Linked DNA regions of Pleomorphomonas sp. PLEO. The protein of the gene in region 2 interacts with the protein of the main gene of each other region in a pairwise test. Links are inferred from orthologs where the notes say so. Each region holds a gene or a part of one and is shown on either strand. Other genes may lie near its edges. The genes, in order: recA and dprA.

What was found.
Region 1: the proteins of dprA (region 2) and recA interact in binary tests that used the Bacillus subtilis proteins (3 or more experiments, as listed by UniProt). The link is inferred for Pleomorphomonas sp. PLEO from one-to-one orthologs.

The regions. Positions count from the first base shown.
Region 1 is NZ_CP166625.1:2,770,293-2,773,516, reverse strand. Bases 4-2,912 are described here. They hold recA (recombinase RecA), read right to left. Parts: upstream 2,047-2,912; coding sequence 961-2,046; downstream 4-960. Other genes in these bases: AB6N07_RS12835 (PfkB family carbohydrate kinase), read left to right, coding at 2,262-2,912; AB6N07_RS12845 (RidA family protein), read right to left, coding at 485-880; alaS (alanine--tRNA ligase), read right to left, coding at 4-132. In the rest of the region: more of alaS, read right to left, coding at 1-3; more of AB6N07_RS12835, read left to right, coding at 2,913-3,155. UniProt on the Bacillus subtilis protein: Multifunctional protein involved in homologous recombination, DNA repair and competence.
Region 2 is NZ_CP166625.1:3,000,212-3,003,498, forward strand. Bases 93-3,064 are described here. They hold dprA (DNA-processing protein DprA), read right to left. Parts: upstream 2,149-3,064; coding sequence 1,036-2,148; downstream 93-1,035. Other genes in these bases: topA (type I DNA topoisomerase), read right to left, coding at 93-933; plsY (glycerol-3-phosphate 1-O-acyltransferase PlsY), read right to left, coding at 2,167-2,781; AB6N07_RS13940 (dihydroorotase), read right to left, coding at 2,847-3,064. Also shown: more of topA, read right to left, coding at 1-92; more of AB6N07_RS13940, read right to left, coding at 3,065-3,287. UniProt on the Bacillus subtilis protein: Protein that helps load RecA onto ssDNA during transformation. Binds cooperatively to circular ssDNA, is able to bridge different segments of DNA. Favors the loading of RecA onto SsbA- or SsbB-coated ssDNA and formation of RecA-DNA filaments.

The DNA.
Region 1 (3,224 bases), 230 kb from region 2 along the record:
CACCATGCCGGCATTGGTGAACATCAGCGTTGGATCGTTGCGCGGTACCAGCGGACTCGACGACACCACCTCGTGACCGTTCTTGCCAAAATAGTCGACGAAGGTCTTTCTGATCTCGTTCACACCACTCATGACGATTCGCCTGCCTACGCTGAGACGGCACCGCTCGCATCACCGCGCGGCCGGTCCGCCCGAACCCCATTTCCCGCGAGCCGCTCGCACGCTCCCGCAACCCAGAACCTTGCGTCGAGCGATCGAGGAAACGGCACCGGCCGGCGAGGTTCGTCTCGACAATCCGGATGGCGCCTCGGAAGGCAGCCCCCCGGAGGGAAGGACGCGCAGGCCAGACCGGTTCCGACACGATCGGTTCCATGCAAGGCAAAGCGTTATTTAGCCGCCGGCCATGCGCCTGTCCAGCGGCGGAGGCCGACTCGCGATGGCGGTATTTCGGCGCGATAGGCCCGCCTTTGCCATAAAGGCCGCATTAGCCCTTCGGCGCCTCGCGCGCAGCCCAGGCGTCGATCTCAACCTTGAGCGTGGGCAGGCCCAGTGCCGACACGTAAAGAAGCGTCGTGCAAGGCCGATGATCACCGAAGAATGCCCCAAACACCTGCCGGCGGCGGTCGGGATCAACATCGCCAACCAGATATGTCGTCAGTTTGACGATATCGCCAACGGACATGCCGGCTGCATCGAGATTGCGGCGGACATTGTCGAGCGCCACCTCGATCTGCTCCACCGGGTCGGTCGGCAAGCTACCGTCAGGCCGCAAGCCGATCTGCCCGGACAACACGAGCCAACGGGCTCCGGCAGGCACCTCGATCTGATGGCTATAAGCAGCGACCGGCGCATGCACGCCGGCCGGATTGCGAAACTGCATCTATCTCTCCCTCGGTCGACCGCGTACCAGCCGACCACCGCCTCTCACCCAAACGGGACGAGAGGCCTTGGACCCAGCCCTCACTCAGCCTCGGGCGGCGTTCCGTCAGCGTCATCCTCGGGGTCGCCCTTCAGGATGGAGTCGGCGATGACGCCGGCGTTCTGCCGGATAGCCGCCTCGATCTCATTGGCGAGCGCCTCGTTGTCGCGCAGGAACTGCTTGGAATTTTCGCGACCCTGGCCGAGACGCTGGCTGTTGTAGGAGAACCAGGCGCCTGACTTCTCGACGATTCCAGCCTTGACGCCAAGATCGATCAACTCGCCCACCTTGGACACGCCCTCGCCGTAGAGAATATCGAATTCCACTTCGCGGAACGGCGGCGCCAGCTTGTTCTTGACCACTTTGACGCGGGTCTGATTGCCGACGATCTCCTCACGATTCTTGAGCGCGCCGATGCGGCGAATGTCGAGACGAATCGAGGCATAGAACTTCAAGGCATTGCCGCCGGTCGTCGTCTCCGGGCTACCAAACATCACGCCGATCTTCATGCGGATCTGGTTGATGAAGATCACCATGGTCTTGGATTTTGAGACCGACGCGGTGAGCTTCCGGAGCGCCTGGCTCATCAGTCGAGCCTGCAGGCCCGGCAGCTGATCACCCATTTCGCCTTCGAGTTCGGCACGCGGCGTCAGCGCTGCCACGGAGTCGATCACCAGCACGTCGATGGCACCGGAGCGCACCAACGTATCGGTGATCTCAAGCGCCTGCTCGCCGGTATCCGGCTGCGAGATCAGGAGCTCGTCGAGGTTGACGCCGAGCTTGCGGGCATACACCGGGTCGAGCGCGTGCTCGGCGTCGATGAAGGCGCAAACGCCACCACGCTTCTGCGCTTCGGCCACTGTATGCAATGCCAGCGTCGTCTTGCCCGACGACTCCGGGCCATAGATCTCGACGACGCGCCCCTTCGGCAAGCCGCCGATGCCAAGCGCGATGTCGAGTCCGAGCGAGCCGGTCGGTATCGTCTCGATTTCCACCACCTGCCCCTTGCCGAGGCGCATGATGGAGCCCTTACCGAAGGCCCGTTCGATCTGCGACAGGGCGGCGTCAAGCGCCTTGGTCTTGTCCATGGAGGTTCCTTCCACGAGGCGAAGTGAATTCTGCGACACTGGGTTCGCTCCTTATTTCACGGCCGTTCCCGGATTTCAAACTCACCGTAAATGTACACGATTTGTTCCCGTGAGCAAGCGGCATATATGTCCTTGACAGGAAAAAGCAAGTCTGGTTTCGTTCCCGACGTGTTCCGGCAGGGTTAAAACGTCGGAAAGCCGGGAGAAAAGCTCTGGACGCGGGGAATCGAAACAAGGGCTTTCTGCCACTTTTGGTGGTCGGCGGCTGTCATCAGGATGTGCTTGGCCGGGCCGGCAATGCTTATGAGCCAGCGACCTCATGTCCGGGGATTGTGACGTATCGCCCCGGTGGCGTGGCGCGCAATGTCGTCGTGCTGCTCGGGCGAGCCGGAGCGCCTTGCCGCTTCGTCTCGGTGGTCGGCGAAGACGCGGCCGGCCGAGACCTCATGGCCGAACTTGCCACGGCCGGCATCGATACATCGGCAATGGTGGTGGACGCCAACGGCCGGACCGGCACCTACCTTGCCATTCACGACGAGGCCGGCGAACTCGTCTCGGCCATCTCCGACCTCGGCCTCTATGACGACTTCGTGCTACCGGTAGCCGCGCTCGACGTCGGCAAGCACCGGTTGGTCTTCGCCGATGCCAATCTCGCGCCGGCCGAACTTCGCCGGCTCGCCGACACCCATGGCGACAGGCTGGTGCTGGATGCCATTTCGCGCGCCAAAGCGCCGCGCCTGCGCCCCCTTGTCGGCTCTGGCGCGCTGTTCATCTGCAACCTCCCGTCGGCGGAGCTGTTGGTCGGCCAGCCGATCGGCCGACCGGTCGAGGCGGCGGAATGGCTGGCAAAGGCCGGCGCCCGACGGGCGGTGATCACCGGCGGTTCGAAGCCGCTAGCCGTCCTTGATAACGGCCACGTCTGCGAACTGAAGCCCCAGCCGACCCAAGTGGTCGACGTCACTGGGGTCGGCGATGCGCAGACCGCCGGTATCCTGTTGGCATTGTCGGCAGGCGCCTCGCTCGTTGCCGCCGTTGAGGTGGGCATGGCGGCGGCCCGCGCCGCGCTCGCCACCGCGGGTGCGCTGCGCGAACTGCCAACCGGCGTGGTAGCGGCGGCCCTGATAGCCGGAGACAAGGCCGAAACTTAGAGCGCCATCCGCCATCGGAATGATGCGTCATTGAAAAGACACGGCAATTGTCAACTTTTTGCGAAGGTG
Region 2 (3,287 bases):
CTGCACGCCGTCGGTACGCATATAGGTGATCAGGCCGACCGTTTCGCCGCCGATGTCGGCGCCCTCATAGAGGCGCTGGGCCACCTGCATGGTGCGCTGAGCCGAGAAGCCAAGCTTGCGCGAGGCCTCCTGCTGCAACGTCGAGGTCGTGAAGGGCGCAAAGGGATGGCGCTTCTGCGGCTTCTGCTCGGCGTCGGTCACCGCCAGGGTGGCGCTGTTCAGAAACGCGCGGATCTCGTTGGCGGTCACGCCGTCGGAAATGTCGAGGCGGCCAATTTTCTTGCCCTGCCATTCGGAAAGTCGGGCTTCGAACTCGTCGCCGGTCGGATTGGCCAGCCGAGCGATAATCGACCAGTATTCCTGCGGCTTGAAGATCTCGATCTCGTTTTCGCGGTCGCAGACGAGGCGCAGCGCCACCGACTGCACGCGGCCGGCCGAACGGGCGCCGGGCAGCTTGCGCCAGAGAACGGGCGACAGTGTGAACCCGACGAGATAGTCGAGCGCGCGACGGGCCAGATAGGCCTCCACCAGCGGCTGATCGACATCGCGCGGCTTGGCCATGGCGTCGAGCACGGCCTGCTTGGTGATGGCGTTGAAGACGACGCGCTGAATGGTCTTGCCCTTGAGCGCGCCGCGCTTGGCGCCGAGCACCTCGAGCACATGCCAGGAAATCGCCTCACCCTCGCGATCAGGGTCGGTGGCGAGGATGAGCTTGTCGGCATCCTTCAGCGCGGCGGCGATGTCGGACATGCGCTTGCCGGATTTGCCGTCGACTTCCCAAATCATGGCGAAATCGTCGTCGGGAAGAACCGAACCATCCTTTGCCGGCAGGTCGCGGATATGGCCATAAGATGCCAGCACCGTGTAATCGCGGCCGAGGTATTTGTTGATGGTTTTCGCCTTGGCAGGCGACTCCACGATCACAAGGTTCATTCAGGTGCGCCGGACAATTTTAAGATTAAGGCTCAGCCCTCTTTAAGAGCGACCTCCGGATTAAGCAAGGGTCGACCCCTGCGTGCGCGGGCGCGTTGGCCGTCATCGTAAAAGCGAGACGAGCTGGTTTCCGTGCCGTTCGATGCGCCCGGCGAGATCCAGCTCAAGTAGAATCACCGACACGACCGACGACGTCAGCCCGGTGTGGGAGATGATGTCATCGACCGCCACCGGCGTCGGGCCGAGCGCCTCGATCACCGCATCACGGCTTTGCGGGCCGATGGAGTCGACGATCGCACCGTCACCGTCTTCGCGGAGTTCCAGGAAGGATGGGGCGTCATTTTCCAGCATCGGTCGGAGCACGGCGATGACGTCGTCGGCGGAACAGGTCAGCGTCGCGCCATCGCGGATCAGCCGATTTGTTCCCTCGGCGCGGGGATCGAGCGGCGATCCGGGCACGGCGAACACTTCGCGGCCTTGGTCGAGCGCGTAGCGGGCGGTATGGAGCGTGCCGGACCGAGCGGCAGCCTCGACCACCACCACGCCGAGACTCATGCCGGAAACGATGCGGTTGCGGCGCGGAAAATCTTTGGCGCGCGGCACCCACCCGAAAGGCATCTCGGTAAGGACGGCGCCACCCCGATTGATAATCTCCTCCATCAGCGGGCCATGTTCTTCCGGATAAATATGATCGATGCCTCCGGCGATCACAGCCACGGTCCCGGTGTCGAGGGCTGCTCGGTGGGCGGCACCGTCGATGCCACGGGCGAGGCCTGAGACCACGACGAAGCCGGCCTCGCCAAGGCCGCGACCGATGCGTTCAGCCATCTTGTGGCCGACCAGCGACGCATTTCGCGAACCGACGATGGCCGCCGCCGGCCGGCCAAACAGGTGTTTGGAGCCGCCACGCACCGTGACGACTGGCGGCGGCGCGGCGATCTGGCGCAGATACGCTGGATAGAGGGGCTCGGAGATCGCGACGATTCGGGCGCCGTGGGCGAGGGTTCGTTCGATCTCGCGCTCCGCCTCGGCCACTGACGGGATTGAAATGGTCTTGGCCGATCCGCCGCGCCGGGCGAGTGCCGGCAAGGCGTCGAGCGCCGCTTCGGCGGAGCCAAAATGGTTGATCAGGCTGCGAAAGGTGGCGGGCCCGACGTTTTCCGAGCGAATGAGACGCAGCCAGGAGATGCGTTGGTCGTCCGAAAGCTCAACCATGCACAATGCCCGTTCCGGTCATCCCTTGCGCCCGATCTTGCCTTCGGTGCCCGCCAGGAGGCGCCGAATGTTGGCATTGTGCTTTGCCCAGACGATGACGGTCAGCAGGACAAACACGGCCGCCAGCAGGTTGTTGCCAAGCGCCCACAGAGCAAGCGGCACAATCACGGTGGCGACGAGAGCGGCGAGGGACGAGTAGCGGCTGAAATAGGCGACGGCGATCCAGACGCCGGCGAAAATGAGCACTGCCGGCCAGAACAGACCGAGCAGCACGCCGATGTAGGTGGCGACGCCCTTGCCGCCCTTGAAGCCGAGCCAGATCGGGAAGAGATGACCGAGGAAAGCGGCCACGCCGGCGACAACGTTCGCCTCCGGCACCTCTGGCATCGCAAACCGGACAAGCAGAACGGCCGCAGTGCCCTTGAGGAGGTCGAGGAGCAGCGTCGCGGCAGCGAGCTTCTTGTTGCCGGTGCGGAGAACGTTGGTTGCCCCGATGTTACCTGAGCCGATGGCGCGCACATCGCCGAGGCCGGCCGCCCGCGTCAAAAGCAAGCCAAAGGGGATGGAACCGAGGCCGTAGCCGACAAGCGCGGCAACGACATAGGCGACCCAGGGAGCGACGGACTCGAACATGATGCCCTCGGCAATCTTGGATGGGGGTAACCGATTACGGGTTGTATGTCACTCTGCACGGAACTTCAGCGTTCGAACACCGGGGAGCCGCCAACGTAGGTGCGACGGACTCGGCCGGTGAAACGGGCGCCGTCATAGGGCGTGTTCTTCGCCTTGGAGAAAATGTCCTTGGCATTGAGCACCCACGGCTCGTCCGGATCGAACACGACGACGTCCGCCGGCGCACCTTTTTTCAGAGTGCCGGCATCAAGGCCGGCGATTTTGGCCGGCCGGGTCGACATCACCTCGATCAGCCGAGGGAGCGTCAATGAACCATCATGCACCAGCCTGAGGCCCGCCGACAGGAAGGTCTCCAGGCCGATGGCGCCATCGGCCGCCTCGGCGAAGGGCAGGCGCTTGGTCTCGACGTCCTGGGGATCGTGGTTGGAAACGATGACGTCGATCGCACCGGTCTTCACCGCCTCGACGAGGGCGAGGCGGTCGGCTTCGGCGCGCAGCGGCGGCGA